One region of the Methylobacterium sp. AC832 genome, then DNA from elsewhere that is predicted to be linked to it. Evidence: riboswitches for the same ligand, from Rfam matches in the RefSeq annotation. Region 1 holds a riboswitch; each other region holds the start of a gene.
The links. A riboswitch is a leader RNA that binds a small molecule or an ion and turns the genes downstream of it on or off. The one in region 1 is predicted to bind cobalamin.
Positions count from the first base shown of each region.

Region 2: linked by a shared signal. The riboswitch ahead of AC0IXR_RS00040 (TonB-dependent receptor) and the one ahead of AC0IXR_RS02675 (CbtB domain-containing protein) in region 1 are both predicted to bind cobalamin.
Region 3: linked by a shared signal. The riboswitch ahead of AC0IXR_RS16155 (TonB-dependent receptor) and the one ahead of AC0IXR_RS02675 (CbtB domain-containing protein) in region 1 are both predicted to bind cobalamin.

Region 1 covers NZ_CEEDMV010000001.1:566,230-576,588, forward strand. The annotation lists gene cobN (cobaltochelatase subunit CobN) at 1-3,162, opposite strand, end outside; gene AC0IXR_RS02655 (DUF4349 domain-containing protein) at 3,176-3,961, opposite strand; gene cobW (cobalamin biosynthesis protein CobW) at 4,105-5,139, opposite strand; gene AC0IXR_RS02665 (DUF1636 domain-containing protein) at 5,136-5,558, opposite strand; gene AC0IXR_RS02670 (CbtA family protein) at 5,551-6,345, opposite strand; gene AC0IXR_RS02675 (CbtB domain-containing protein) at 6,376-6,552, opposite strand; cobalamin riboswitch at 6,607-6,800, opposite strand; gene cobU (bifunctional adenosylcobinamide kinase/adenosylcobinamide-phosphate guanylyltransferase) at 6,907-7,419, shown strand; gene cobO (cob(I)yrinic acid a,c-diamide adenosyltransferase) at 7,416-8,036, shown strand; gene AC0IXR_RS02690 (hypothetical protein) at 8,050-8,700, opposite strand; gene AC0IXR_RS02695 (RusA family crossover junction endodeoxyribonuclease) at 8,697-9,110, opposite strand; gene AC0IXR_RS02700 (hypothetical protein) at 9,202-9,924, shown strand; gene AC0IXR_RS02705 (cobyric acid synthase) at 9,982-10,359, shown strand, end outside.
Region 2 covers NZ_CEEDMV010000001.1:6,636-16,994, forward strand. The annotation lists gene fhuB (Fe(3+)-hydroxamate ABC transporter permease FhuB) at 1-1,067, shown strand, start outside; gene AC0IXR_RS00035 (TonB-dependent siderophore receptor) at 1,376-3,715, shown strand; cobalamin riboswitch at 3,813-4,012, shown strand; gene AC0IXR_RS00040 (TonB-dependent receptor) at 4,311-6,512, shown strand; gene AC0IXR_RS00045 (PepSY domain-containing protein) at 6,506-8,008, shown strand; gene AC0IXR_RS00050 (cupin domain-containing protein) at 8,398-8,844, opposite strand; gene AC0IXR_RS00055 (methyl-accepting chemotaxis protein) at 8,952-9,977, opposite strand; gene AC0IXR_RS00060 (nitrate- and nitrite sensing domain-containing protein) at 9,917-10,359, opposite strand, start outside.
Region 3 covers NZ_CEEDMV010000004.1:323,443-333,801, forward strand. The annotation lists gene AC0IXR_RS16135 (L-serine ammonia-lyase) at 1-658, shown strand, start outside; gene AC0IXR_RS16140 (Tex family protein) at 882-3,209, opposite strand; gene AC0IXR_RS16145 (NHL repeat-containing protein) at 3,421-4,530, shown strand; gene AC0IXR_RS16150 (DUF1993 domain-containing protein) at 4,625-5,188, shown strand; gene AC0IXR_RS16155 (TonB-dependent receptor) at 5,229-7,373, opposite strand; cobalamin riboswitch at 7,484-7,683, opposite strand; gene AC0IXR_RS16160 (catalase family protein) at 7,767-8,870, opposite strand; gene AC0IXR_RS16165 (OpgD/OpgG family glucan biosynthesis protein) at 9,038-10,359, opposite strand, start outside.

The sequences.
Region 1 (10,359 bases):
ATCCTCGCGGGCGGTGCGTGCCTTGGGCTTTTCCGGGTCGGCAACGTCGAGGCTGTAGAGTGCCGGAGCGCGCCCGCCGAGCGCGGCGGCGGCGGAGAACCCCCCCATGGCATCGGCCGCGGCGTCGCCGTCGAGGAGGTCCCGTTCGGCGACATCGAAGGCGTGGACATAGGCGTCGGCCTGCGCGACGCGGGTGGCGAAGCCCGCATCGGCCATGTCCTCGGTCCCGCCATAGGCATGCGAGGTGGCGTCGAGATAGGCTTGGCCGAGATCGTCGCGGCTCTGCCATTGTCCGTCGAGGGCGAGTTCGCCGGCACCGGCGCCGTAGCGGCCGGGTGCTGCGCCGTAGACACGGGCGGAGGCCTCGCCCCGGCGGCGCGCGGCGGCAAGGGGGTTCTCGTCGTCCTCCTCGTCGCGCTCGGCGACGGCAGATGCCGCGCGGGCGAGGAGGGAGAGGGTTTCGGGAAAGGTGTCGCGAAACGCGCCCGAGATACGCAGGGTCACGTCGATGCGCGGCCGGTCGAGGAGGGCGAGCGGCATCACCTCGAATCCGGTGACGCGGGTCGAGGCATGGTCCCAGGTCGGGCGCACGCCCATGAGCGCGAGAGCATGCGCCACGTCCTCGCCGCCGGTGCGGAGGGTCGGAGAGGCCCAGAGATCCATGACGATGCGGGCCGGGTAGTCGCCCTCGTCCTGCAGGTAGCGCCGGACCACCGCATCGGCGGCTTTCGAGCCGAGCAGCGTGGCGGCCCGCGTCGGCAGGCTGCGCGGATCCAGCGTGGTGAGGTTGCGCCCCGTGGGCATCACGTCGGTCCGCCCGCGAGAGGGCGAGCCGGCGGGGCCTGGGGGAACGAAGCGTCCGTCGAGGGCCGCGAGCAGTCCCTCGCGCTCGGCGGCCGCGCAGGCTCTCACAGGGGCCGGCGCGTCGTCCGGTGCCGATCCGAACACGTGGAGCCCGTCGCGGGTGGTCACCTCACCGAGATCGCACAGATGCGCGTCGAGGGCGGTGAGCGCGTCGGCCATGGGAGTGTCGGCGTCGATCCCGGCGCCCGAGAGAAGGCCGGCATCGGCCGCATCGTCGAGGATCGCGCGGGCGATGATGTCTGCCCGTCGCGGATCGAGCACGCTGGCCGAGGAATATTCCTCCACGAGTTCGCGTAGCCGTGCGGCCTCTGGAGTCAGGCCGGCGCATTCGGTCTGGGGCGTGAGGTGGCCAAGGGCGATGCCGCCGAGCCGGCGTTTCACCGGGGCCGCCTCGCCGGGATCGTCGACGATGAAGGGGTAGATTACGGGCAGGTGCCCGATCGCCCGCGCCGGCCAGCAGGCCGGCGACAAGGCCACCGCCTTGCCGGGCAGCCATTCGGTGGTGCCGTGGGTGCCAAGATGGATCAGGGCGTCGAACCCCTCCCGCAATCCGAGATGGAAGGCGAGATAGGCGTGGGTCGGCGGCTCGTCGGGGTCGTGATAGCCGGCCTTGCGGTCGGCCGCCCGGCCACGGTCGGGCTGCAGGAAGACGGCGAGACCGGCGCTTCGTTCTTGGTCGTCCCCACCACCGACCTCATCCTGAGGTGCCAGCGCATAGCGCTGGCCTCGAAGGAGGCCTCCAGGACCCTTTACGGAGACTGGAGGTCTCCTTCGAGGCCGCTGACGCGGCGCCTCAGGATGAGGTCGAGCGTCGGACGGAGAACTGTCGAGCACCATCGGGAATCGGAACGCCCCGTCAGTGCAGACCGGGTCGGCCTCCGGTTCGCCCCACCGTCGATCGAGCGTGTCGCGCTCGTCCGGTGACAGTGTGGAGAGCCAGTCGCGATAGGCCGCGAGCGGCACTGCGAAGGTCGGAGCGTCCTTCGTGAGCGCGTGCATCAGAGCGTCCGGCTCCGGCAGGTCGCCCACCGCATAGCCGGCCTGCCGCAGCGTCTCCGCGATGATCCCCGCGCTTGCCGGCGTGTCGAGCCCCACGGCGAAGCCGGCCCGGCCGCCCCGGGCGGGGTAGTCGGACAGGACCAGGGCGAGGCGACGTCCTGCACGCGGCCGGTGTTTCAGCGCCACCCAGGCGGAGGCGCGGTCGGCCAGGGCCGCGATGCCGGCCGGGAAGGGAACGGCGCGGCGCTCGCTGAACCCATCGAGTTCCGGCCCGTCCTCCTTGAACGAAATCGGGAAACCGGAGAGCCGTCCGTCGAATTCGGGAAGCGCCACCTGCATGGCGAGGTCGGCGGCGTTCATCCCCCGCGCCGAGGCCTCCCAGGCCTCCCGTGAGGCCCCGATCGTGTAGGCCTGCAGAATGGGCGCGTCGGCGCCATCGAGGACGAATCCGGCATCCTCCCGCGCGGAGAAGGCCGTCGCCGCGATGACGATGTCCGGGCTGCGCGCGGCCAGAGCCTCCCGCACGGTATCGAGGGCGAGCGCGTCCTTGAGGCTTGCGACCGCGAGGGTGGCGGCTCCGATGCCGCGCTCACCGAGGGCCGCGATGAGGTCGGCCACCGGCCGGGTGTCGCCGCCGAGCACGGCCGAGCGATAGACCAGGATCAGGGCGAGGGGGCGGTTCTGCCCGGCTGCGGCGAGGGCGGTCTCGTGTGCGACCGGTCCGCAACCCGGACACCAGGCGAAGCCGCGCGGCAGGGCGACCGGCGGCAGCGCTTCGATCGCATACCCAATCTCGCCGGAGAGACGCCGGATCATTCTACGCAGGTTTTCGGCTCCGCCCGCGCGGCAATAGCCCTCGAGTGTCTCCACCAGTTCGGGAGCCACCGTCGAGAAGGCAGTGAGGCGGGGATCGGGCTTGTCGCAGCCCGGAATGACGGCGAGCTTCACGCCGTTCGCGCGAGCCGCGGCGGCGGCGCGCTCGATGCCGTAGCGCCAGTAATCGAGGCCACCGAGGCAGCGGATGACCACGAATTTCGACCGCGCGATCACGTTGTCCACGTAGAGATCGACGGACATCGGATGGCGCAGCCGCGCCAGTTTGGCGAGGCGGAGCGTCGGGACGTCGACTGCCGACGGGTCCCGTGCCGCCGCCTCCCGCTCGGCCGCATGCGCGCCGGCCATGCCGGAGAGGTCGGAATCGGTGAAGGACAGGAACACGATGTCGCCGGGCGCCTGGCCCAGATCGATGGCGGCTTCGCCCTCGTCGAGGGAGACCGTGTCGATTCGGATCAGATGCATGGGCGGCGCGCCGTCATGGCTGTGCCCTGGAGGACGTCCGCTCGGTCACGGCGCTTCGGCGGCCGCGCCGGCGCCACAGCGCGCGAAGGAGAAGCACGCCGATCAGCACCAGCGGTAACCATGGCAGGCCGGAGACGACGAAGCGCAAGGCCGATCCGGCGCTCGCGCCGAAAGTCTGGCCCGCCTGGGCCCAGGCTTCCTCCACGGGGGCGAGAGGCCCGGCCCGCGCCTCGTCGGAGCGCAGGGCGACGGAGAGGAGCTCAGTGTCGACGCGCTGATTCAGGCCGCGCTGCTTGGCATCGGCTTCCTCGATCTGCGACTGTACCTGCGCCAATTCCTGCGCGATGCGGATCAGATCCTCCACGCGCGGGTCGGGCCGTGCGGCGATCGCGTCGAGCCGGGCGCGATAGGCGGTGAATTGAGCCAAGCGCCGGCCGCCATCCTCGATGGCGTCCGTCAGATCGTCGGCACGCGTCGACTGGCTCCGGAGCACGACGTCACCCGCCGCCTCGCCGGGGAGGGGCGCCGTGACGAAGGCCATGAACGGCGCGACGGATTCATGCGGCAGCCGGACCTGAACCTGCGCCTGCGGACGGCCCGCAGGCCTGCGGCCATCGTCGATGGACGCAGCGACGAGGACGCATTTCAGGGCCGCCTCGTTCAGGCAGCGGTCGCGCGCCGCCTCGAAATGCGCGTTCACCCGTTGGGGTGGCAATCCGATGGTGAGGTCGTGGGTATAGGCGAGCTTCGCATCGCCCGTCTGGGCGAGCGGGCGAGCCACCGGAGAGAGGCGTGCCATCGTCCGGCTGTCCGAGGCCTGAAACTCCGGTTTGGGCGGACGTGAATCCGAGCACCCGCCGATCGCCGCGAGAGCCGCCAGGCCGGACGCAGCCACGAGGCCGCGGCACCCGTGAGCGAGGATCCGTCGGGCGGTCAACGCGCTCACCCCGCCAGGGCGGCTGCCACCGCCCCCTGGTCGAAACCCTTCAGGCCGATGACCACGAGCCGGCCGTCGCGGTTCTCGCTCGCCCGCCAGGGGCGGTCGTAATGATGGGCGATGCGGGCGCCGACGCCCTGGACCACGAGGCGCATCGGCTTTCCGGTGACCTCGGCGAAGCCCTTGATCCGCAGGACGCCGTTGGTTTCGGCGGCGCGGGCGACGCGGGAGGCCAGATCCTCGGCGCTCGCCGTGGCAGGCACGGCAATGGCCACGGAATCGAAATCGTCGTGATCGTGGTCCTCGCCCTCGCCGTGATGGGAGGGGCGGGCGTCGAGATCGTCCTCGGCGGCGGCGCCGAGACCGAGGATCACGCGCGGATCGAGGCGGCCATGCTCGGCTTCGACCAGCTTCACCGCGCGGGGCAGCTGGCGCTCCACCTCGGCGCGGACCTTGGCCTTGCCGGCTTCGTCGAGGAGGTCGGCCTTGTTCATCACCACGAGGTCGGCGCAGAGGAGCTGGTCCTCGAACACTTCTTCCAGCGGGTTGTCGTGGTCGACGCTGGCATCGTCGGCGCGCTGAGCGGCGAGGGCCGCCGGATCGTCGGCGAAGAAGCCCGCCGCAACGGCGGGGCCGTCGATCACCGCGATCACCCCGTCCACGGTCACCCGCGAGCGGATCGCCGGCCAGTGGAAGGCCTGGACCAGGGGCTTCGGCAGAGCGAGGCCGGACGTCTCGATGAGGATGTGCTCCGGCGGGTCGGCGCGGTCGAGGAGCTTGTTCAGGGCTGGGACGAAATCGTCGGCAACGGTGCAGCAGATGCAGCCGTTGGCCAGCTCCACGATGTCCTCGTCCTGGCAGCCCTCGATACCGCAGGCGGCCAGGAACGATCCGTCGAAGCCGATATCGCCGAACTCGTTGACGATGATGGCGAGCCGCCGGCCGCCGGCATTCTCAACGAGGTGACGCACGAGGGTCGTCTTGCCGGCTCCGAGGAAGCCGGTGACGATGGTGCAGGGGATCTTCTCGACGATGCTCATTCGGCGGCGTCCGGAATTCTGTCCGCGCGGGGCGGAGGAAACGGGGGAATGCGGGCGACGACGCCTTTGCGGAACGCCTCCGGCCGCGCCTTCCAGGGCACGATGCCGTCGGGCGTCTCCGCGTACAGGCCGATGCCCGCGAGGATGGTTCTGGCGGATTCGACCGGGTCGAGATCGCCGTAAACGTAGGTCCAGCGGCCTTCGGAAGCCACGGCGACGGTGCAGGGGCGCTTGCAGACCGACAGGCACTCGACGCTCTCGACCGCGATGCCCTCGATGGCGGCTTCCGTCACCGCATCGCGCAGCGCCGAGACAAGGCGGGCCCCGGCGCGGGGCTCGGACGTGTCGCCGGCCGTGCGGCAGGTGGCGCAGACATAGAGTACGACCGGTCTGCCGGCCTGGATGTCCTCGTCAGGCATGCGACGTCGCCGGGCTCTTGCGCCCGACGCTGTTCCAGGCCCAGCCGAAGGCGAGGCCGATCACCGCCCAGAACACGAAGGCGATGCCCAGCGACCGAGCGGCGAATTGGGCCGCGTAGCCCGGGGGCAGGGCGGAGGCGGTGTGGCTCGTCTCCGGCGCTCCGGCCAGATGCGGCGCGACGAGAAGCACGAGCCCTCCAGCAATGGCGATGGAGGAGCGGCGGATCGCGATGAGGTAGAGCCCCATGGCGGTGGCGGCCGCGGTCATGATCCACCAGAACTGGCGTTCGGCGAGCGGAGCCGCCTCCATGCCGGGTAGTTCAGGCGGCAGGCCGAGGGCCGGGGCGAGGGCCACGGCGAGGAACCCCGCGATGGCGAATCGCAGGCCGGCTTCCGGGCTCGGCTCGCGCCCACAGGCAATGAGAGCCGCGCCCAGCAACAGGGCGTAGCCGACGCCGCCGACCAGGGTCGCGAGGGCGGTGAAGACCATCCGGGGAAGGCCAGGGCCGGGCTGCCAGGCCGGAGCGACCTCGCCGCCTTCGACACCGTCCGTCTTGCCGCCATGGTCCTTGCCACCATGGTCGTGGCCCGAATGGACGGGCACGATGAGGGAGGCCGGGGAGGCGCCGCGCGGCATCCATAGCGCGGCCGGCGCCGTGGCTTCGCCGCTCTCGTAACGCTCGGCCGCGATGATCAGCGGCGAGGTGAGGGCGAGCTGCAAGCCCGTGGCGACGACAGCCGCCAGGAAGCCGGCGACCAGGGCCGCCGACACGAGTCGGATCATCATGAAATCAGGTCCTGGCTGAGCGCGAGGCGGTCAGTGGCAGGGGAAATTCTGGGCGTGCCGGAAATCGTGGGCCGCGTTGTGCAGCGCCATCGCCGGGGCGAAGCCGGCCATGAAGACGAGCCCGAGGCCGAGGAAAGCGGCCATGAGCACCGCGCCGAGACGCTCGTTGCTGCGGGTGCCGGTGAGGGCGAGAGTGTTCGTGGTCATCGTGTCAGGTCTCCGGCCGCCCCGCCGGCGGCGTTCGAGGATAGAGCGGGAGGACAATGTCCCCTTCGGAAGGCAGGTCTCCTGGCTCGCGGGTCGTCCGGTCCTGCCGCCTTCCCGGATCGCTCCGGTGGCCGATGGCAGACCCGTCTCCGCTCACAGTTGCGGGGGCAGCTGCGGTTTCAGGCGCGAGCCCTCACCGCATTCCCTTTTCACCCCGTCGCCGGGGCACCGTCCGAACCTCGCTTCTACGCGCTCGCGCGACCGCTGACAACGCGCCGCCAAAGCGTTTTACCGGCTTTGACGGGGCAGGGCGGTTTCGCGCTAAAGGGAGCCATGCGGCAGCCTTCTCCAAGAATGACACTGGTCCTCGGCGGCGCGCGCTCGGGCAAGAGCCTGCACGCGGAGCGCCTGATCGAAGCTTGCCCCGCGCCGTGGCTCTACCTCGCCACAGCGCAGGCCTGGGACGACGAGATGCGGGAGCGCGTCGCCCTTCACCGGTCGCGCCGCTCGGCGGATTGGATCACCCGGGACGTGCCGATCGACCTGGCCGAGGCCGTCGCTGCGGCGACAGGGCCGGTGCTCGTCGATTGCCTGACCCTGTGGCTGACCAACCTGATCCTGTCCGAGGCCGATATCGAGGCGGCGAGCGCTGCCCTGATCGAGGCCTGCGGCCGCGCGCCGGGGCCGGTGGTGCTCGTCGGCAACGAGGTCGGTCTCGGCATCGTGCCGGACAACGCGCTCGCCCGCCGCTTCCGCGACGCGGCCGGGCGACTGCACCAGCGCCTCGCCGCGCGGGCCGACCATGTGGTGTTCATGGTGGCGGGACTGCCGATGATCGTGAAACCCCAACCCGGAGCGAGCGCATGAACGATCTGGAGATAAATGAGGCGGAGGCCGACCGTCACCGCGAGAAGATGGAGAAGCGCAAGGCCGTCCAGGACGCCGAGGTCGCGGCTAAGACGATCGAGAAAGGCCTCCTCATCGTCAATACCGGCCCCGGCAAGGGCAAGACCACGGCCGGGCTCGGCCTCGTCCTGCGGGCGCTCGGCCATGGCTGGCGGGTCGGCGTGGTCCAGTTCATCAAGGGGGGGTGGGATACGGGCGAGAAGCACGCGCTGAAGGCCTTCGGCGACCGGATCGAGTGGCATACGCTCGGGGAAGGCTTTACCTGGGAGACGCAGGACAAGGCCCGCGACATCGCGGCGGCCGAGCATGCCTGGGCCAAGGCCGAGGAGCTGATGGCCGACCCGACCATCCGCCTCGTCCTTCTCGACGAACTCAACATCGCCCTGCGCTATGATTACCTGCCCATCGATGCCGTGGTGGCGGCTTTCCGGGCGCGACGGCCCGACCTCCACGTCATCGTCACCGGCCGCAACGCCAAGCCGGCCCTCATCCAGGCCGCCGACCTTGTCACCGAGATGGGCAGCGTGAAGCACCATTTCTCGGCCGGCGTGAAGGCGCAGGAGGGGATCGAGTTCTGACTGCTGGGCGCGGTCAGGCCACGCCGCCGACTGGCTGATTCTCGTGGAGGACGAGCTTCAGCGTAGCGACGAAATCCTCCAGGGCGGCGGGATCAAGGTCTCGCTGCAGGGCCCCGTGGGCGACGGCGTTGCGCAGGCTCGCCATGGGGCGAAGCCGATCCGCCTCGTCGGGCGTTACGATGCCTTCGCCCGCGAGCTGTTCGATCAGCTGTGCGGACGATTGAGATTGCGACAGGCGGTCCGGGATCAAGGCCCGCCCGATGGCTTCGAAGGTCGACCAGCCGAGCAGCAGAGCGGCCTCCATCTGGCCGGCTGCGATGAGAGCCTCGACCTTCGCGATCGTGCGGTCAATGATGTCGGGCGTCACGCCGTCGATGGCGGGTACGCCGCCGCCGGAGCTAGCGTAGTAGATCCGAAGTTCCCAATCGGCGACACCGAGGAACCGGTCCGCGACTCTTTCCTGCCTTCCCGATCGCGAGCCATCCCGCACGATCTCGATCGCGAGATTCTTGGGTTTTCCGAGCGCAATCGCGTCGGGAACGTAGTCGCCCATGAAGGATGGCAGAAGCTGGCGGGAAGGGTGAGTATAAACCTCGTAGCCGGCATCCATGAGTGTCGGGATGATAAGGTCGAGGACCGGCCGTTCTGGTTCCATGCCGCTCATGCCAGTTCCTCGAATGGATCGTCCGAGAGCCTTACGTATAAAATCGGCTTCTGTGCCGACAGTGCCGCCGCCAGGACGGGGCTCGGCTGCGTGAACGAAAACACCCGCTGCGGTTCGAACTTCTGGATGACCACCCGTTCGATCTGAGAATCATCCATGTAGATGTGCTGGTTGAGGGCATCGGGAACCAGTTTGACGATATTGTCCACATCGCCCTGCACGGAGCCGACGGGGAAGTAGAACAGCGTCACGGCGAGTTTACCCTCGCAGGCGAAGTGATTCTCGGGCAAGGAGCCGTCGCTTGCCGCTCGGACCTTCTGCTTCCATTGCGATTTGGAACTCGGTCGGGCCGCTTGGAACGAGACCGGTGTGCCGCTGACGAGGAACTCGATGGGAAAGATGAGCTCCACGAGAGATCGCCTAGCGTCGCGGGCTTCGGTCCCGCAACTTATGCACGGCTTCGTCAACGTGTATAGGGTATCGCGGAATCTCCCTTGGGTTGTGTTCCGTCGCGGCTTCCGACGCTGCCTCGTTCCGCTCACGCTTCTTCTGTCCGGTGCCGGTGCGGCCTCCGCGGAGTCCATCACATCCTGGCCGGACACCTATCTCGCCCGCGTCGAGGCGCTGGCGGTGATGGAGGGGCTCAATGCGCGGCTCCTGGCGAGCCGCAGCGCCACCGCGACCCTCGAAGGCTGGTGCTTCGAGCACGGCATGGCGACGGACCCGCGGCTCACGGCGACCCTCCTGCGCGATGTGGACAAGCCCGCCTCGGAAGAGACGCGCCGCCGCCTCGCCGCCGGACCCGAAACCGTCCTGAAATATCGCCGGGTCCGGCTCGCCTGCGGGAATCACGTTCTGTCGGAGGCCGACAATTGGTACGTGCCGGAGCGACTGAACCCGGAGATGAACCGCCTGCTGGAGACGACCGATACACCCTTTGGCAGGGCGGTCCAGGCGCTGGGCACCACCCGCCAGACCATCGGGGCGGACCGTCTCTGGCAGCCTCTGCCGCCCGGTTGGGACCAAGCGGCCCCGCCCGATCCCGCCTGCGCGCCGCTCGCGATTCCGGACCGGCTGTTCAGCCATCGCGCCGTCCTGTTCACGGCCGAGCGGGTGCCGTTCTCGGAGGTCGTCGAGACCTACGCCTCCGCCATCCTCGATTTCCGCCGGGCCGCGCGGCCTCTCGATACCGCCTGCGTCGCCGGCCCGCCGTCGCGGCCCTGACGCGGTCGTGCTAGGGCTCGCCGACACCCCTCGGCACACCGGACGAGACCCGATCGCATGACCGCCCGCGCCTTCATGATCCAGGGCACCGGCTCGGATGTCGGTAAGTCGCTGATCGTGGCCGGCCTGTGCCGCGCCTTCACGCGGCGCGGCCTCGCCGTGCGGCCGTTCAAGCCGCAGAACATGTCCAACAACGCGGCCGTTACCGCCGATGGCGGCGAGATCGGCCGGGCCCAGGCGCTGCAGGCGCGGGCCTGCGGGGTGGCGCCCTCCATCCACATGAACCCGGTCCTGCTGAAGCCCCAGAGCGAGACCGGCTCGCAGGTGGTGGTGCAGGGCCGGATGGTCGGCACCGCGAAGGCGCGAGATTACCAGGCCTGGAAGCCGCGTCTCCTGGCCTCCGTGCTCGAAAGTTTTGATCATCTGAAGGGCCAG
Region 2 (10,359 bases), 560 kb from region 1:
CACAGGTGCCGACGGGGGCGCTGGCCTCCCTCGTCGGCGTGCCAATGCTGCTCTGGCTGCTGCCGCGCCTGCGTGGCGTCGGCGCGCTGCATCGCCCGGAGGGCGGCGCCTCGGCCCGGCTCGCACGACCCTGGCGCCTGATCCTGGCCGGTGCGGTGTCGCTGGCCCTCCTCGTCTTCGTCGCGCTGACCCTCGGCCGCGACCCGGCCGGCTGGCACTGGAGCCTCGGGGCTGGCCTCGAAGAACTGCTTCCCTGGCGCCTGCCCCGTATCGCCGCCTCGCTCGCGGCCGGCGCAATGCTGGCCATAGCCGGCACCCTGCTGCAGCGGCTCACCGGCAATTCCCTGGCGAGCCCCGAAGTGCTCGGGATCAGTTCCGGGGCCGCCCTCGGCCTCGTTGCCGTCACCATCGTCCTCGGAACGCCGGACCGGATGGCGTTGCTCGGCGCCGGCAGCCTCGGGGCCCTCGCGACCCTCCTGGCCATCGCGAGCCTCGGCCGCCGTGCCGACACCGTGCCCGAGCAGATGCTGCTGGCTGGCATCGGCCTCACCACCGGGTTCGGCGCGCTCCTCACCATCCTGATGATCAGCGGCGATCCCTCCGTGGTGATGCTGCTCGGGTGGACGGCGGGGTCCACGGCGCGGGTGGCGCCGGAGGATGCCGTCGCTGCCATCGCCATCCTCGTCCTCGGAGTCGCCTGCCTTCCCGCCCTGACCCGCTGGCTCGAGCTGCTTCCCCTCGGCGCTCCGACGGGCCGCTCGCTGGGGCTCGGCCTGCGCCGCAGCCGTCTCGTCATCCTGGCCTTGGCGGCGATCCTCACCACCGCGGCGACCCTGGTGGCGGGGCCGTTGAGCTTCGTCGGCCTCGTCGGGCCGCAGGTGGCGCGCTTGGCGGGCCTGACCCGGGCCGCGCCGCAACTCGCCGGTGCGGCCATCGCAGGGGCGCTGATCATGGTCGCGGCGGATTTCGTCGGACGGATGGCGTTCTTCCCCTACCAGCTTCCCGCCGGATTGGTGGCGACCCTCGTCGGCGGGCCGTTCCTGATGTGGCTGCTGGCCCGCCGTTGATCGTCTTTCGACAAGTTTTTTGCGGCGCTTGAATTGAATTGTTCCAAAGAAGGGTTGTGTTTCTTAGGCAACGCCGCCGCAACTTTTGTCATTAAATCTCAACTTTGACTTGCTGACAAAGACGCCGTGTGGATTCGTCTTGTCGAGACCCGATCTTGTTTTTGAATCGTTCTACGCGATGCATCGACAAGGAAATCTCGTTCTTTACCAATCAGGTCTGCGCCGTATTTCCGACGATCAAGGTCTTCCCTATGTCTGATGGCATGTTGCTCTCTTCTGGCACGTTCTCTCACAAAGCCGTGAGTGGCATGCGCTGCCTCGCCGGCGTCTCGACCGTGGCGCTGCTCGCCATGGTTCCCGCCCTGTGGAGCGGGCAGGCCTCCGCCCAGGCCGCTTCGGGCGGCACGGCGGCGGTGCAGCTCGATACCTTGTCGGTGCAGGGCTCCGGAAATGGTTCGGGAGGCGGCAATGGCGGTGGCGTGACGGCCGCCAATTCCTACGTCGTGCCCAGGAGCATGTCGGGAACGAAGACCAACGCGACCCTGCGGGAGATTCCCCAGTCGGTGTCCGTGGTCACGCAGAAGCAGCTCGAGGATCGCGGCGCAGAGAACCTGGCCGATGCGCTCGCCTACAGCGCCGGCATCCTCGCGTCGCCCCAGGGGCAGGATGGCCGCTTCGACCAGCTGATCATCCGTGGCTTCGACCAGACACAGCGCGGCATCTACAAGGACGGGATGCGTCTGCCACAGACGAGCTTTTCCGGCTTCCCGATCGAGCCCTACGGCGTGGAGCGCATCGACGTGCTGCGCGGCCCGACCTCGGGCCTTTTTGGGCTCAACGATCCGGGGGGCCTCGTCAACTTCATCACCAAGAAGCCGACGGTCGAGCCGCTGCGGGAAATCTTTAGTTCCTATGGCAGCTTCAACCGCAAGCAGTTCGGCTTCGACCTGAGCGGCCCGCTCAACCCTGAGAAGACGATCCTCTACCGGATCACCGGCCTGCTGCGCGAAGGCGGCACGCAAGTGGATTACACGCCGCTGGACCGAATCTACATCGCGCCCGCGGTGACCTTCGCGCCTTCGGCGGATACCAGCCTGACGGTGCTCGGCAATTATCAGAGAGACCGCACCGGCGACACGTTCCGTGCCATCCCGCGCGAATACACCCGGGGCAGTAATCCCAATAAGTCGGAAATGCGCAGCCGCTTCCTCGGGGAGCCGGGCTTCTCGCGCTTCCTCGCCGAGCATTTCGAGGGCGGCTACCAGTTCTCACACCGGTTCGACGACCATTGGACCGTGCGCCAGAACCTGCGCTACGCCCATGCCTCGACCGACTACAACGCGATCTACTCCACGGGCGTCACCAATCCGGCGATGCCCAACACCGTCACCCGCGAGGCTCAGACCTGGCTTGAGGATTACGGCGTCTTCACCGTCGATACCCAGATCCAGCACGATGCGCAGTTCGGCAACATCAAGAACACCGCGCTGCTTGGGGTCGATTACAGCAAGATCAACAACAAGAGCGACCAGTACGGCGGTACGAGCTTCGGCCTGCTCGGGATCGGCCCGTTCGTCGGCCCGCTCAACATCCTCAATCCGGTCTACGGCCAGCCCGTCGCGCAACTTCCGCGCTCCCTCCTGTCACGGTTGCAGCAGGAGCAAGTCGGCGTCTACGCTCAGGATCAGGTCAAGTTCTACGATCGCTGGCTGCTCAGCATGAACGCCCGCTACGATTGGGTGACGACGAAGACCGATGCTCAGAACCCGGTCATCGATACCGTGCGCCAAATGCTCAACGCCGTCCCGTTCCCGAACGGCATTCCCACGAGCTTCGGCGCGAACCAGGACGCGCAATCCTATAGCGGCCGGGTCGGGCTCTCGTATCTCTTCGACAACGGCCTGACGCCCTATGTCTCGGCCGCGCGCTCGTTCAATGTGTTGCCGGTCTTCCTCCAGAACAGCACGATCGCGGTCGTGCCCGGCATCGGTGCGGTGCCGCTCACCTACAACATCACCCCGGCCAAGCCCGAGATCGGCGAGACCATCGAGGCCGGCGTGAAGTTCCAGCCGCCGGGCCAAGCCACCTCGGTTCTTTTCTCCGTGTTCAATACGAAGAAGACCAACGCCTTGTTCTTTAACCCCAGCGATCCGTTGCAGCAGGCCTTCTATCAGAACGGCGAAGTCGAGGTGAAAGGCTTCGAGAGCGAGGCCACCGTGGACCTCCTCGACGGCCTGAAGCTCATCTCGTCATTCACGGTCCTGCAGGCCGAAGTGACGAAGGACAATGCGCCGGACGGCAATCCCAGCGCGGTTGGGAAGCGGCCGATCCAGGTGCCGAACTTCACTGCTGCGACCTGGCTGGATTACACGATCCAGACCGGCATGTTCCGCGGACTCGGGATCGGCGGCGGTGTCCGCTACATCGGGGAATCGTTCGGCGATCCCCAGAACAACATCCGCGTGCCGGACTACGTCCTCTTCGACGCATCGCTCCGTTACACATACGAGAACTGGCGCTTCCAGGTGGCGGCCAACAACATCACGGACCGCGTCTATGTCGGCACCTGCTCGCAACAGGTCAATTTCGTCGGCTGCAATTATGGCGAAGGCCGCCGCGTGACGGGCTCCGTCACCTACCGCTGGTAGGCGATACGCATCCGATGAGATCGGCCCCGGATCGAACGGTCCGGGGCTTTTCTTTTGGGCTGTTGCCGTCACGTCGTTGACGCGGTCTCTCGTCCTCGACTAGCCTGACGATGACGGTTCCCCTTCGGGGGATCAAAAGGGAACGCGGTGAGGACGTTTTGTCCGATGCCGCGGCTGCCCCCGCAACTGTAAGCGGCGAGCCCATCATCAACACGTCACTGGGTCTTCGGGCCTGGGAAGACGATGAGAGGGCGTCGACCCGCGAGCCAGGAGACCTGCCGTCAGTCGTGGTCACACGCGAAACGCATCGGGCGGGGTGTCCTGGTGGGGTGTCGGGGCCCGCGCTCGCGTGGGGATCGGCTTCGTTCGCGGTGACGTGCCACTGCGCTGAGCCGCGCCTGCCGTTCGCCCGCGATGCCCGATCGTCCCTGTTCCTTCCATTGCAGACTCGCTCTACATCTTGCCCTCGGCGAGACCGTTTGGTCCTCCGCGCAGGCATTTTGCCCGGTTCGACGTATTGTAACGTTATAACATACGATCTAGCAGAGGGGGCGCGGCATTCGGCCAGCGATCACTCCGGTTTGCCAAAACGAACATGCCCACACAGGTCACCCACCGCGCCCCCGGGCGGATCTCCCCGGCCCGCGCCACCGCCCTGCTCGCATCGCTCCTCGGCTCGACCCTGCTCGCGGGCGAGGTCCGCGCCCAGGATTCCATCGGCCAGAATGCCGTCACCCTCGACCAGCTCACCGTGGAGGGGAGCGGGGTCGGCCTGACTCGCGCCAACCCGGTCGGGCTCAACCTCTCGACCCCCTCTCGCAGCGCCAGTCGCCTCGGCCTGACGCCGCTGGAGACCCCCGCCAGTATCGATGTCATCAGCGGCGAGACCGCCCGAATCCGCGGCCAGAACACGGTGGTCGAGGCGGTGACGCAGAACGCCACCGGCATCACCACCATCGCGTCGCCGGGCAACGGCAACGGCGCCTTCTCCAGCCGGGGCTTCGCCGGCCCGAACTCGATCCAGCAGCTCTATGACGGCACGCGGCTGTTCGTGGGCGCCGGCACGGTGACCTTCCCGTTCGACACCTGGAACGTGGAGCGGATCGAGGTGCTGCGCGGCCCGGCCTCCGTCCTCTATGGCGACGGCGCCATCGGCGGCGTGGTCAACGTGGTCTCGAAGAAACCGAGCTTCACGCCGATCCATGCCGCCCGCGCCGCTACCGGGTCGGACGGGCTCGCGCGCCTTGCCGTCGATCTCGGCGGTCCCATCGGCGATGCGGTGGCCTACCGCCTCAATGTCAGCGGCAACCGCGACGGCGGCTGGACCAGCCCGAATGGGGATTTCCGCAACCTCGCGGTCTCGGGCGCGCTGCTGTTCCAGCTCAACCCCGATCTCGCGGTGACGCTCAGCCATGATCTCGGCTACCAGGAGCCCGCGCGCTACTGGGGCACGCCGCTGGTCGATGGCCGGATCGTCCAGTCCCTGCGCAACAACAACTACAATGTCGACGGCGCGAAGATCGTCTGGGCCGACAACTGGACCCAGCTCAAGACCGAGTGGACGCCGAGCGCCGACATCACCATCCGCAACACCGCCTACCGGCTGCAGAGCCGTCGCCACTGGCTCGATGTCGAGCAGTACCGGTTCAATAGCGGTACGGGACGGATCGACAGGTCCGACTACCTTGAAATCTACCACAGCCAGGAGCAGGTCGGGAACCGCTTCGACGCCGCCTTCAAGGGCAACCTGTTCGGCTTCCGCAACGAGTTCGCCATCGGGTTCGACGTCAACCACGTGGATTTCCGCCACACCAGCAACTTCTCCAGCGCAGGCGGCGGCCTCGTCACCAGCGTCGATCCGTTCACCTACGATCCGGGCCTGTTCCCGGCCAATGGCCGCGCCAGCCCGGCCTATGCCACCAGCACCAACCAGGCCTCTGTCTTCGCCGAGAACCGGCTGATCCTCAGCGACCAACTCTCCTTCCTCACCGGAATGCGTTTCGATGCGCCGACCCTGCACCGCCGCAACCTGCAGACCGGCGACACCTTCGCGCGCTCGTTCGAGGCCCTGAGCTACCGGTTCGGCCTCGTCTACAACCCGACGCCGGATTCGGCCCTCTACGTGCAATACGCCACCGCCACCGATCCGGTGGGGAGCCTCATCAGCCTGTCGCAAACGAACGCCAATTTCGATCTCTCCACCGGCGAGCAGATCGAGGTCGGGGCCAAGGGCCTCGCGCTGAACGGCGCCCTCGAATGGACGGTGGCGGGCTACCGCATCGTCAAGGACAACCTGATCTCGGCGGTGCCGGGCCAGCCCAATGTCTCGACCCAGGTCGGCCGGCAATCCTCGCACGGGGTGGAGGGGGCGCTCGCCCTGCGCCTGCCCGATGGCTGGCGCATCGACGCCAACCTCGCCCTCCTGCATGCGCAATATGACGAGTTCCGGGAGGGAGCGGTGTCCTATGCGGGCAACCAGCCCATCGACGTGCCGGAGCGCGTCGCCAATGTCTGGCTCAATTGGGCCTTCGCCCACGACTGGGAGGCGCGGATCGGGCTGCAGAATGTCGGCCGGGTCTTCAGCGACTTCTCCAACACCGCGCCGCGGCCCGACTACACCCTGGCCCATCTCGGCCTCGACCATCAGGTCACCCCGGCCTCGCGCCTGAGCCTTCGCGTCTACAACCTGTTCGACACAACCTACGCGATCAGCGGCAACGCCGTGGACGGGATCGGTACCAACTGGATCCTCGGGCGACCGCGCTCGTTCGAGGTCGCCTACAGCTTCGCGTGGTGAGCCTGTTCAAGCAGGGCAAGCGGTGGCTGGTCCTCGGCCATCGCTGGCTCGGCATCGGCACCGGGCTGCTCTTCGCCCTCTGGATCGGCTCCGGGCTGGTGATGCTCTATGTGCCGTTCCCGAGCTTGACGGAGACGGAGCGCCTCGCGCGTCTTCGCCCGATGGCGTGGGAGGCAGTCGCGGTCTCGCCGGACGGCGCCCTGGCCGCCGCCGGGCTGCACGGCATGCCCCGCAGCCTCGATCTGGAAATGCGCGGCGACGAGCCGGTCTACCGGATATCGTCCGGCGACGGCCGCCGCATCACCCTCTCGGCGCGGACCGGCACGCCGGCCGGGCCGGTCGATGCCGAGGCGGCCCGGCGCCTCGCCGGGGCCGGGCCCGGCGCGTCCGTGGAGGAGGTCGCGCGCGACCAATGGACGGTGACGGCCCGCTACGATCCCCTGCGGCCCTTCCACAAGGTCGCATTGAACGACGCGGCCGGCACGGAGCTCTACGTCTCGCAAGGGACGGGGGAGATCGTGCTCGACACGACGCGGTTCGAGCGCGGCTGGAACTGGGTCGGCGCCGTCACCCACTGGGTCTATCTCACGCCGTTGCGTGCCCGCGCGGAGTTGTGGCGCGACGTGGTGCTGTGGCTCTCCGGCATCGCCGCCTTCACGGCGCTCACCGGCCTCGTCCTGGGGATCTGGCGCCTGCGCCTGAGGCGGCGCTACGCGCGAGGGCGCGTCACGCCCTATCGCGGGATGGCACGCTGGCACCATTTCGCCGGGCTTATCGGCGGGATCGGGCTCACCACCTTCATCCTCAGCGGCTGGCTCTCGATGAACCCGAACCGCTGGTTCACCTCCCTCGCGCCGACCGCCGACCTGCGCGAGGCCTATGCCGGGGCGGACAACCCTGTCGGCATCGAGACAGAGAGACTGCGGGCGATGGCCGCCCATGCGCCCCTCGGCCTGCATCTCGCGCGGATCGGCGGACACTGGGTCGCGATGGGGCTCGACCGCACCGGCAAACGGGCGATCGGAGACGCACCCTCGACCGCCCGGATCGCGGCGGCGGCCCGTCTCGCCATGGCGGGTGCGCAACTGGAGGGCGTCGAGCGCCTGGAATCCCACGACCTCTACTGGTCGCCGCTCACGAGCGGGACGCTCCCCATCCTGCGCCTGCGCTTTGCCGACCCGTCCGCCACCTGGCTGCATGTCGACCCGCGGAGCGGCGAGATCCTCAACCGGCTCGACCGCTCCGGCCGCGTCAACCGCTGGCTGTTCACAGCGCTCCACCGCCTCGACCTGCCGGTCCTCGTCGGCCACCCGCCGGCGAGGGACGCGGCACAATGGCTGCTGAACCTGCTCGCCGGAGCCTTGGTGATCACAGGGCTCGTCATCGGCTGGCGGCGGCTGACCCTGAAGGCCGGCACGCATTCCCCTCTCCCCGCACGCGGGGAGAGGGCCGCGACGACCCCGTCGTCGGCGCGGCAAGGCGGCAGCCGAGGGTGAGGGGGCGCGTCCGAAGGAGCCGCATCCGGAGATACCCCCTCACCCTCGCCCTGCCAGGCTCACGTCGCCTCCCGACGAGGGGAGGACGACGTCCTCTCCCCGCCCGCGGGGAGAGGGGGAACCCCGCCTCTTTTGAGTAGGGACGTGCCCTCAGACTGTTGGACTCGAAGGCCGGCGCGCATTCCCTCTCCCCGTACGCGGGGAGAGGGCCGCGTCTCCCCCTCGTTGGGGAGCGCGGCGAGGCGGCAGCCGAGGGTGAGGGGGCGCGTCCGGTGGAGCCGCATCCGGAGATACCCCCTCACCCTCGCCCTGACGGGCTCACGTCGCCTCCCGGCAAGGGGAGGACGACGTCCTCTCCCCGCCCGGCGGGGAGAGGGGGGGCGCGTTCCCTATTGCTGCTGGGCCTGCTGCGATTGGCGCATGAAGCTGTCGGGTGTGCCGGTGCCGTCCGAGACGAAGCGGATGTCGCGCGGTTCGCGACGGGGGGTGTCGACGGAGAGGAACACCATCGGCTCCTCCAGGATCTCCGGCACCGAATGCACCACGCCGCGCTGGAACATCACCAGCTTGCCCGGCCCCACCTCGACGGCGGGTTCGTCGGCGAACTTCATCATGCAGCGGCCGGAGAGCACGTAGAGATACTCGTCGCAGGAGGCGTGGCTGTGCGGCGGCGTCGGTGAATAGACCCGGAACACCCGCGCGCTCGCCGCTGGAACGTCGACGAACCGATGGTCGGCCACCATGGTGGAACAGGCCTCCGGCAGGGTTGCCACGGCGGCGGCGACGTCGAACACCGCATGGGCGGCCGTGCTGGAATGTGTCGGGTCCTTGTCCATCGCGCGTCCTGATGCTGTCCATCCGAGTGTCGGCACAGGATACCCGCTTTTCGCGCCCGCCCCAACGACGATGCCGCGATGCGCCCCAGGAAGACCGGCCCGCCCCCTCAGGCGGCCCGCACGGTCGCGAGGAAGCGGGCGACGTCGGTGCCGAGGCGGTCCGCCTGGCGGGACAGTTCGGCGGCGGCCGAAAGCACCTGGCTCGCCGCCGCGCCGATCTCGTCCGTGGCCCGTGCGGTCTGGTTGGCGAGTTCCTTGACCTCCGCGGCGACCACCGCGAAGCCGCGACCGGCCTCGCCGGCCCGCGCCGCCTCGATCGTGGCGTTGAGGGCCAGAAGATTGGTCTGGCCGGCGATCTGCGAGATCAGGACGACCACGTCGCCGATGCGGGAGACCGAGCCGTCGAGCGCCTGGACGAGGTCGGCCGTCCGGTTCGCTTCGCTGACCGCCCGGCGGGCGAGCTCGGCCGAGCCGTCGACCTGCCGGCTGATCTCGCTCACCGAGGCGCCGAGTTCCTCGGCCGCCGCCGCCACGGTGCCGACATTGGCCGCCGCCTCCTCGGCCGCCGCGGCGACGCTGGTGGATTGGGCCGCCGTCTGCGTCGCCGTGGCGCTCATGCTGCGGGCGGTGGCCTGAAGCTCGGTCGCCGAGGACGAGACCGTGACGACGATGCCGCCCACCGCCGCTTCGAGTTCGTCGGCGAGACTGAGCATGGCCTGCCGCTGCCGGGCCGCCACCGAGGCCGCCAGACGCTCCTGCTCGGCGCGATGCAGCCGGCGCTCGACGACGCTGTCGCGGAAGGCTTCCGCCGCCTTCGACAGGGCCCTGACCTCGCGCGGGCCGCCCTGGGGCACGGCGACATCCTCGTCCCCCCGGCCGATCGCATCGAGCACCGAGGCCATCCGGGTCAACGGGCGGGCGATGGCTCCGCCCAGCCCGAAGGCGAGGCTCACCGAGAGCAGGAACGTGGCAAGGCCGGCGACCAGCCAGGCCAGCAGCGCGCTCTCCGCCCCCGTCCGGTTCGCAGCGGCGGCGGCGACCAGATCGGCGCTCAGGCGGTCCTCGACCCCCTTCAGGCCGTCGATCCGCTTCGACGCGAGCTGGAACCAGAGCGGCGCGTCGCGGAAGGACACCTTTCGCCCAAAGCCGTGTCCAGCGCGAGGTTGCGCAGGCGCGCCGTCTCACGGGAGGCCTCGGAGGCTTCCACCGCGTCGAGCAGAGCCGCCTGGTCAGCCTCCGCTCCGGCGCGGAACCGTGCCTCGGCGGAGCTCTGTCCGCCGCCCAGGCCGGCGAGCCGGACGAGGGCCGGTTGGTCGAGGCGACCCGCCGAAAAGGCGGCGGCCCCCGCCGCGCGCTCCTGGCCCGCCTGCTCCTTCAGGGTGAGGAAGGCCGAATAGGCCGAGGCCCGCCCCGCGATGGCGGCATTGCCGACGAGACCCGCCATCTCGCGGACGATGGCGAGGCCTTCCGAGACCAGTCCGGTATAGAAGGCGGCGGCTTGCGGCCCGGCCAGTT
Region 3 (10,359 bases), on a different contig from region 1:
GCGGCGGGCCAAGAAGCTGTTCGAGGATCTGGAGGCCAACCGCCACCTCAACGCCCGGCCGGCCCACGAGATCATGGACTGGATCAGCCTGTTCGCCCTCGCGGTGAACGAAGAGAACGCCGCCGGCGGGCGGGTGGTGACCGCCCCCACCAACGGCGCGGCCGGGATCGTCCCAGCCGTGTTGCGCTACGCCCGCGACTTCTGCCCCGGCTGGTCGGACGAGCGCGGCCGCGAATTCCTGCTGGTGGCGGCAGCCATTGGCGGTCTCATCAAGAGCCGCGCCTCGATTTCCGGCGCCGAGGTCGGCTGCCAGGGGGAAGTCGGCTCGGCGGCGGCCATGGCGGCGGCGGGCCTCGCCGCGCTGCTCGGCGGCTCGACCCTGCAGATCGAGAACGCCGCCGAGATCGCGATGGAGCACCATCTCGGTATGACCTGCGACCCGATCGGCGGCCTCGTCCAGATCCCCTGCATCGAGCGCAACGCCTTCGGGGCCAACAAGGCGGTGGTGGCTGCCTCCCTGGCACTACGCGGTGACGGCATCCATCGGGTCAGCCTGGACGAGGTCATCGAGACCATGCGCCAGACCGGCAACGACATGCAGGCGAAGTACAAGGAGACCTCGCTCGGCGGCCTGGCGGTGAACGTGGCGGCGTGCTGAGGGAGGGCGCATCCCCTCGCCCCGCTTGCGGGGAGAGGGCCGCGACGACCTCGTCGTCGGCGCGGCGAGGCGGCAGCCGAGGGTGAGGGGGCGCGTCCGAAGGAGCCTCATCCGAAGAGTCCCCCTTACCCTCGCTTCGGCTTTGCCTCCGCTCATCGCGAACACGGCAAGGTGTCCGCGATCCTCTCCCCGCGCACGGGGAGAGGGGGAATGCGCGCGACCGTCAGCGGCGTCCCCGGTCCTTGCCCTCAGCCGCCCGGCGCAGGGCCTCGGCGAACGCGCCGTCCGGGGCCGGGCCGCGTGGCGCCGGATTTGGCGCAGGTCTCTGCGGGGGACGTGAGGAGCGTTCCTCCGGCCGCCCGCCGCGCGGCGCACCCGCTTCCTCCGAGCGCATGCTGAGCGCGATGCGCTTGCGGTTGGCATCCACCTCGACGACGCGCACCTGCACCACGTCGCCGGGCTTCACCACCTCGCGCGGATCCTTCACGAACCGGTCGGCCAGGACCGAGATGTGGACGAGACCGTCCTGGTGGACCCCGATATCCACGAAGGCGCCGAAGGCGGCGACATTGGTGACGACGCCTTCGAGGCGCATGCCGGGCCGGAGGTCCGAAATCTTCTCGACGCCCTCCTGGAAGGTCGCGGTCTTGAAGGCCGGTCGCGGATCGCGGCCGGGCTTTTCCAATTCCGACAGAATGTCGGTGACCGTGGGCAGGCCAAAGGTCTCGTCGGTGAAGCGCTTCGGGTCGAGGCTCTTCAGGATGGGGCCGTTGCCGATGACGGCCTGGATGGGCTGTCCGGCGGCGGCGAGGATGCGGCGCACCACCGGATAGGCTTCCGGATGCACGCCCGACGCATCGAGGGGATCGTCGCCATCGCGGATGCGCAGGAAGCCGGCGGCGAGCTCATAGGCCTTGGGCCCGAGGCCCGCGACCTTCTTGAGGCTTGCGCGCGTGCGGAACGGGCCCTTCTCGTCCCGCGTCGTCACGATGTTGGCCGCCACCCGCTCGGAGAGGCCGGAGACGCGGGCGAGCAGGGGCGCGGAGGCGATGTTCACGTCGACGCCGACGCCGTTCACGCAATCCTCCACCACCGCATCGAGGGCCTTGGAAAGCTGACCCTCGCCGAGATCGTGCTGATACTGACCGACGCCGATGGCCTTCGGCTCGATCTTCACCAGTTCGGCGAGCGGGTCCTGCAAGCGCCGGGCGATGGAGACAGCCCCGCGCAGGGTCACGTCGAGGCCCGGCAATTCGGCGCTGGCATAGGCGGAGGCCGAATAGACCGAGGCGCCGGCCTCCGACACCATCACCTTGGTGAGCTTCAACTCCGGCTGTTTGGCGATGAGTTCGGCGGCGAGCTTGTCGGTCTCGCGCGAGGCGGTGCCGTTGCCGATGGCGATGAGTTCGACCTTATGGGCGCGGCAGAGCTTGGCCAGCGCGACGAGCGCGCCGTTCCAGTCGCGGCGGGGCTCGTGCGGGTAGATCACGTCGGTGGCCGCGACCTTGCCGGTGGCATCCACCACCGCGACCTTCACCCCGGTCCGGAACCCCGGATCGAGGCCGAGAGTCGGCCGGGCACCGGCGGGGGCGGCAAGCAGCAGGTCGCGAAGGTTTCCGGCAAAGACGCCCACGGCCCCGGTCTCGGCCACCTGTTTCAGGCGTCCGCGCAGATCGGTGTCGAGGGCGGGTTTCAGCTTGGTGCGCCAGGTCCGGCGCACGGTCTCCATCAGGAAACGGTCCCCCGGCCGGCCGTGATCGCCGATGCGGAAGGCGCGGGCGATGCGCAGTTCCTGCCAGGAGGGCACGCCTTTCTCGGCCACGTCGCCGGGGGCGTCGGTGATGTCGAGGTCGAGGATGTCCTCTTTCTCGCCCCGGTACAGGGCCAGGATGCGGTGCGAGGGCAGGCGCGTGAGCGGTTCGGAGAAGTCGAAATAGTCGGCGAACTTCTCGCCGGCCGCTTCCTTGCCCTTCTTGACGCTGGAGGTCATCCGGCCGCGCTGCCAGACCGTGTCGCGCAAGGCGCCCACCAGTTCCGGGTCTTCGCCGAACCGCTCGATCAGGATGGTGCGCGCGCCCTCCAGCGCGGCCTCGACATCGGCGATGCCCTTGCCCGCATCGACGAAGCCGGTGGCAGCCTGTTCCGGCGCGCGTTCGGGATGGGCGAGCAAGGCCTCCGCCAGGGGGCCGAGCCCGGCCTCGCGGGCGGCTTGCGCCTTGGTGCGGCGCTTCACCTTGAACGGCAGGTAGAGGTCTTCGAGCCGTGCCTTTGTGTCGGCGGCGAGGATGCGCGCCTTCAAGGCCGGGTCGAGCTTCCCCTGGCCGTCGATGCTCTCGAGGATGGCGGCGCGGCGCGCCTCCAGGTCGCGCAGATAGGCGAGGCGCTCCTCCAGATCGCGGAGCTGGGAATCGTCGAGGCCGCCGGTGACCTCCTTGCGGTAGCGCGCGATGAACGGCACCGTCGACCCGCCATCAAGGAGTTCGACGGCGGCAGCGACCTGCCGCTCGGCGACCTTGAGCTCCGCCGCGATGGTTGCAGTGATGGCGGCCATGGAATCCTCGCGCGCGTGAAGGGGCCGCGGTGTCTACAGGCCGGGCCGGAGAGCGGTCAAACCGGAGGGGTGATCCGGTGGATTCTCGAAGGCCGATCCTGGTGACAAATGCCGCGTGTCGATACCGATCGGTCAGGTGCGGTCGATGGACAAAGGCCCCGGCCCGGCGGAGACTTACTTCAACAAAAAACGGGTTTGGGAGAGAAATGCCATGAGGCTCAGGCTTGGTCTGGCCGTGCTCGCCGTCGCCTTCGCAGGCGTGGCCGCAGCAGAGCCCCCGACCTTCCAGGTCGATCCGACTTGGCCTAAACCCTTGCCGAACAAATGGATCATGGGTCAGGCGTCCGGCGTCGCGGTGGATGCCGAGGACCGGATCTGGGTGGTGCAGCGCCCGCGCTCCCTCACCGATGACGAGAAGGCCGCCAGCCTCACGCCGCCGCGTACCAGATGCTGCCACCCCGCTCCGCCCGTGCTCGTCTTCGACCAAGCGGGCACCCTCGTCCGGTCATGGGGCGGGCCGGGCGAAGGCTATGATTGGCCGCAGAACGAGCACGGCATCCATATCGACCACAAAGGCTTCGTCTGGCTCGCCGGCAACGGCGAGCAGGACGGGCTGATCCTGAAATTCACGCCGGAGGGCAAGTTCGTCCTGCAGATCGGCAAGCAGGGTCCCCAGACCAACAGCCTCGACACGACCCGCCTCGGACGGCCCGCCGCCATGCAGGTGGACCCCGAGACCAACGAGCTCTTCGTCGCCGACGGTTACTTCAACCACCGGGTCATCGTGTTCGATGCCGAGACCGGAGCGTTCAAGCGGATGTGGGGCGCCTACGGCAAGCCGCCCACCGACGAGACCCTGCCCGCCTACGACCCGGCCGCCGCGCCGGCCCAGCAATTCCGCAACCCGGTCCATTGCGTCCAGATTGCCCGCGACGGGCTGGTCTATGTCTGCGACCGGGCCAACGACCGGGTCCAGGTGTTCCGCCGCGACGGCAGCTTCGTGAAGGAGTTCTTCGTGGAAAAGAACACCCGCGCCAACGGCTCGGTCTGGGAACTGGCGCTCTGGCCCGACCCCGACCAGACCTACCTCCTCAACGCGGACGGCGCCAACAACGAGGTCCGCACCCTCAAGCGCGACACCGGCGAAGTGCTCGGCGCCTTCGGCCGCAACGGCCGCATGGCCGGCGACTTCCACTGGGTCCACAACCTCGCCGTCGACAGCAAGGGCAACGTGTTCACCACGGAGGTGGACACGGGCAAGCGCGCGCAGAAGTTCTTGTTTCGAGGGGAGATGGTGGTGCGGAAGCGGGTGGGGCCGTAGGGGTCGGAATGGGAAAAAGTGGGCCTCGACTTATGGTGTTCGCTCTCGCGGAAATAGGGTAGGCGTTGAAGTAGCCGTCGCCGCGAGACTGATTATGTCACTGACTAACCTTCTGGTACCGACCTACAGGAACATGTTGCGGACGCTGGCCGGGCTGCTGGACAAGGCAGAGCATCAGATGGTGGATCCCGCCAATGGTCTGCTTTCGGCGCGTCTGGCACCAGACATGTATCCGTTGGCGTCACAAGTGTGCTTTGCCGCCTACCAAGCTCAGGAGGCGACGTTCCGCCTTCGCGGTGAGGACATTCCCCTATCGCTCGCCGCCTTGGCGGCCGAAGGGCGTAATGCCGGCGAGGTGCCCGGATCAATGGCGGATGCACGGGCTCGTATCACCGAGGCATTGGCGCTTCTGGACGGCCTCCCGAACGATGCCCTCGATGCCGGCGCGACTCTGCCAATCGTGATCGAGCTTCCGGGCAATATCACGTTCGATATGAGCGGCGAACAATACGCTCGGGATTGGGCTCTGCCTCAGTTCTACTTCCACGTCATCACCGCCTACGCCATCTTGCGGCATTACGGCATCACACTCGGCAAAGCCGATTATGTGCCTCACATGTTCGCATATCTCCGGCCCGGATCACTGCCATCAGCATGACCGGAGAGCGGCTTCGCTGCCTGCAACCCGCTCCCATTCTTCAAAATCGCCCTGCCACCGTCAACCGCACCGCCATCGGCTCCACCGGATGCAGATGCGTGTCGGCCACGCCGCCGGCCGGTTCCCCCCGCAGCCGCGACTCGTAGAAGTAGTCGATCTGGCTCGCCTTGACGTTGAGCAGGTTGAGGATGTCGAGCTGCACCGTGACACCGTTGTCGAAATTGTAGCCGATGCGGCCATTCACCAGCGTGGTCGGCTTCGAGCGGACGGAATTGTCCTCAATGAGCGGGCGCGGCCCGAAATAGCGAAGCCGCATCGTGCCGAACCAGCCGAGCGCCTCACCGAGGGTAAAGCCGGCCGCCGCGATGGCGGTGGGGGCGGCGGGAATGCGGCTCCCCGCTGGGTCGCGATCGGCGAAGCGGGCATGGGTGACGGTGAGGTCGGCATCGACGGCGAGCCAGGGCGTGACCGCGTAGTGGTTGGTCCACTCGATGCCGGTGCGCCGGCTCGGGCGGCTTGGCTCGGTGGTGCCCGCATCACCCACGAACAGGTTCTCGGAATCGAAATCGAGCTGGAACAGGGTCACGGTCGATTCGAGGCCGGCGATGGAGCGGTTGCGCAAGCCCACCTCCGAGCCCACCGAGCGCACCAGCAGCGGCACCCGGTCGAGGGGGAACAGAGGGTTGCCCGGATCGACCGTGATGGTCGCGCCCCGCGCGTCGTTGGAATGGAAGCCCTCGCCGTAATTCACGAACAGTTCGGTCTCGGCCCAGGGGCCGAACACGACGCCGAGCTTGGGGCTGACGATGCCGTCCTGCGCATGGCCTGAGTTCAGCGAATTGTTCGATCTCACGCTCGCGTCGTAGGCGTCGGCGCGGAGGCCGACGCTGGTGCGCAGCCACTCGGTCCAGCGCAGGCGATTCTCGAAGTAGAGCGCGGCGCTGCCTTCCTGCACGCGGTCGTCGCGCACGGTGGAGAGGGAGGTGCGCGCCCGCGTGTTGAACAGTCCCACATGGATGTCGTCGAACCGCGCCTGCACGCCGATTTCGTTCTCCATGGGCAGGCCGAACAGCTCACCCTTGAACACCCTGGCGATCTCGCCGCCGGCGACGGTGCGGCTGTCGAGCTGGCGGAACTGGTCGCCGTTGACCGGATCGTTGAGGAAATAGGTGAAGTTGTTGAACAGGTTGAGGTTCGAGCGGATGACGTAGGCGCTGGCGCGGGTGACCCCGCCATCATCCGACCGGCTCCAGCGGCCCGACAGGGAGAAGCGGCTCGCATCGCCGCCATCGCTCGGATCGAGGGTGCCGAAGCGGCCGATCAGGCCCTCGGAGATGGCCCGCTGCGGAACCTGGTTCGTCGCCGTCCAGCGGTTGGAATAGGCCATGCCGGTGAGGGAGAACCCGTCGAGGGCAGTGCCCTGGCTGTAGCGCAGCACGCCGTTGAGCTTGCGGATGGCGTCCGGCACCACCCAGGGGCCGTCATAGACCTGGGCCTCGCCAGCGGCGAGGAGCGTCCCCTCCCCGAGGGGTGCGGAGGCGATGGTGAGCGCCCGCTTGTAGCCGAAGCTCCCGAGGGAGGTGAGCGCGAGAGGGCGGGGTACCGCGTCGATCGTGTCGATCCGCACCGATCCGGCGGAGGCGAAATCCCCGTCACGGGCGAAATACGGGCCCTTGTGGAACTCCACCGCGCCGACGAGTTCGGGAATGAGGAAGTTGATGTCGGCATAGCCCTGGCCGTGGCCATGGGTGCGCATATTGGCCGGCATGCCGTCGATGGTGATGGCGATGTCCGTGCCGTGGTCGAGGTTGAAGCCGCGCAGGAAGTACTGGTTGGCTTTTCCCTCGCCGGAATGCTGCGTGACGATGAGGCCGGGCACGGCCTCCAGCACCTCGCCGGGGCGGGTCACCGGGCGATCGTTGAGGGCCCTGCCGGTGATGACGCCCGAACTCGACGTCAGCGCGGGAGCGGACAGGGCGCCGAACGCCTCGGCCCCGCCGGTCCCACCAGTGGCCCCGCCGAGACCGGGACCGGCCGCTGCAGGGGGCGGGCGTATGTCGGCCGCCACGGAGAGTTCGTTGAGGGTCGCCTCGGCGGTGGTTGCCGTCTCGGACTGAGCAAGAACCGGCGAGGCGGATGCCAGGAATCCGAGGGCGAGGAGTGGGGGAACGAGACGGGCGGACACAGGCGGAGACCTCGGGCAACGGCAGTGGCACGTCACCGCGAACGAAGCCGATCCCCACGCGAGCGCGGGCCCCGACACCCCACCAGGACACCCCGCCCGATGCGTTTCGCGTGTGACCACGACTGACGGCAGGTCTCCTGGCTCGCGGGTCGACGCCCTCTCATCGTCTTCCCAGGCCCGAAGACCCAGTGACGTGTTGATGATGGGCTCGCCGCTTACAGTTGCGGGGGCAGCCGCGGCATCGGACAAAACGTCCTCACCGCGTTCCCTTTTGATCCCCCGAAGGGGAACCGTCATCGTCAGGCTAGGTCGGCTGCGACGAGAGGGTCAATTGCGAGATGATCCCGCGCCGATCATCGCCGCTGCCCTGTCGCATTGCAGCAACGTCCGGCGTCAATCCGGTAGAGCGTCGAGGTTCTTCGGCTCCTCGATGCGGCGGCCGTTCTTCTCGGCCCGGAAGCGCTTGCCCATCTCGTAGGCCGATTTGCGCATGCGCATGATCCCGCCGAGCGGCCGGTGCGCGGCCATCCCGTGCCAGGGGCTGAACGACAGGCCGTCATCGACGTAAGCCGCGCGGGCCTCGCTCCAGCTCGCCTGAGGCGCGGCGGTGAGGGTGGCGATGGTGCGGTAGGGGCTCGCGGTCTCAGGCCAGATTACGGAGGCGTCCTCCACCGGCATGTCGTCGAGGTTCAGGCACAGCTGCGCCCGCAATTCCCAGGTGCCGCCGTGGATGATGAAATGCTCCATCACCGCCTCGCGGATTGCGTTGGCGGCACTCGTGTCATCGAGCGGTTTGTTCGCCAGCGCCCTCATTTCGGGAGAGACCGGGACGAGCGAGATCTTGGCGATGTGATCGCCGAAGCGCAGCGGGACCTGACTGTAGAAACTGTCGCCCAGGAGATGCGTCTCGGGCTGCCCACCGAGGGTCGCCAGGGTCGGGCTCGGCGAACCGGTTGTCGCGACGACTGCGCTCTGCACGCCCCGAAGCGCCGCCGATGCGGCCTTCTTCAGTCCCTCCGCCCGATCGGTGGTCTTGGCGAGGAGCTTCAGCGTCGCGAGGAACGGCTTCGGTCCCGGCGCTGAGAAGGTCGGGCCGTTGACGAGCACAAAATCCTGCGTGGCATCCCCTTCCGATCCTTCGAGACGCTCTCCCTCGACACCGAGGACCTTGATCGCCACGCCGCGCGGGGTGGAGACGCTGTCGTCCAGGATATCACCGGGGATGGTCGAGAAGCGCATCACCACGGGGTAGCGCCCCGGCTTCGCGAACAGGCCCTGCGCCAATTCGGGGGGCAGGTCGGCCGCAATCTCCAACTCGGCTCTCAGCGCGCCATGCGCCTTGGCATGGACGCTGCGGATGGCATGGCCGCCATCGGCGAGCGTCTTCTCGCTGATGGAGCGCATGGTCTCGTTCAGGGCCCGGCTGGTCTCGGCCTCGTCGGGTTCAAGGGTCTCGACGGAGGGCGTGTAGCGCAGGTAGTCGGTCTCGATGGCCAAGGGTGCTGCTCCGGGGGAAGGCGGATTCCGCGCCCCGAGGCGTTTCGACGGCCTCCGGGGAACCGGGCGGCTCCGCAACCTGATGGTGTTCCAGCTTAGGAAGCCCTGGCCTCTCCTCCCGTTCCGATCTCTGTCGCACCTCGCCAAGTCGTGAGGTTGCCCGGCGATCAGGCGGCGTTGTCCCAGGTCTCGCTGATCGGGCGACCGGCGCGCATGAGGCGCGCGCGCAGGACGACGTCACCGGCTGGCAACGGCGTCGGCGGGCGCCATTCTACGTAGAGACGCCAGCCACCCGTCTGGGGCACCCGTTCCACCACCGGATCGACCATGGTGCCGGCGCTGGCCGAGACCTCGGCCGCGATGTCACCGTCAGGGCCGGTGGGCAGGCCCGGCCCTTCGAAATCGATGACGTAGAGCCGCCGCTCCGGGCTCGGCGGCGTGGTCGGGCGTAGGCGCTCGGCCGAACCGACGCGGGTGGAGACCACCCGGGCGAGCGCGCTCAGCACCGCGGTATCCGGTTCGGCCCCCACGGTGGCGAGGGTGTAGGCGAGGTCGAGGGCACTCCCCGCCGCGACGGGCGCATCCGGCACGAAGGCAGCGACGATGTTGTCCATGTACTCCTCGCGGGACGGGATTTCGAAGAGTTGCACCGCTCCTGCGCCGAACCCGGCCTGAGGTGTGACCCAGAGGCCGGGCCGCGCCTCGTGACGGGCCTGGACATCAAGATAGGCGGCAAAGCTTCGCTCGCGCTGGAACAGTCCGAACCCGTCGAGGGGATCGGTGCGGAAAGCCGAGATCTGCGGCTCTCGCCGTCCGTTGCTCAAGGGACGCCACAGGCGATCGTCCTTGGTCGCCACCATGAGCCCGTCGGAATCGTGAACCTGGGGCCTGAAATCGTCGAAGGGCGCGGCTCCGCGCGCGCCGGGACCGTTCGCGCCATGCAGGAACATGCTGGTGAGTGGCGCGAGGCCGAGGCGCGGGATCGCGGCGCGGGGATGCAGCGAGGCGGTGACGACCATCCGCGAGGTCTCGCCGGGTTCGACCACGAAGCGATAGGCACCCGCGAGACTCGGTGAATCGAGGAGCGCCAGGATCGTGACGGCGCGGGAATCGGCCTTCGGCTCGCAGATCCAGAACGCCGTAAAGTCCGGAAATTCCTCCGCTCCGGGACCGCCGGTCTGGATCGCGGCACCGCGTGCCGACAGGCCGTATTCCTGCGTCTTTCCGCGAAGCCGAAAATACGAGGCGCCAAGGAAGACTAGGAATTCTTCCTGATTAGCCGGCTTTTCATCGTCGAAGGCGTGATGCAGCCGGAAGCCGGCAAAGCCCAGATCGCCGGAAAAGTCCTGCCCTGCCAAGTCCGACCCGAGATCGAACAGGCCCGACTGGTAGAGGATCGGCTGCGGCGGCCCGTCCGGCGGCTGGAGGAACAAGGCGACGCGCTTCTTCTGCAGGAAGCCGCGATGGAACAGCTGCAGCGAGAATGAAC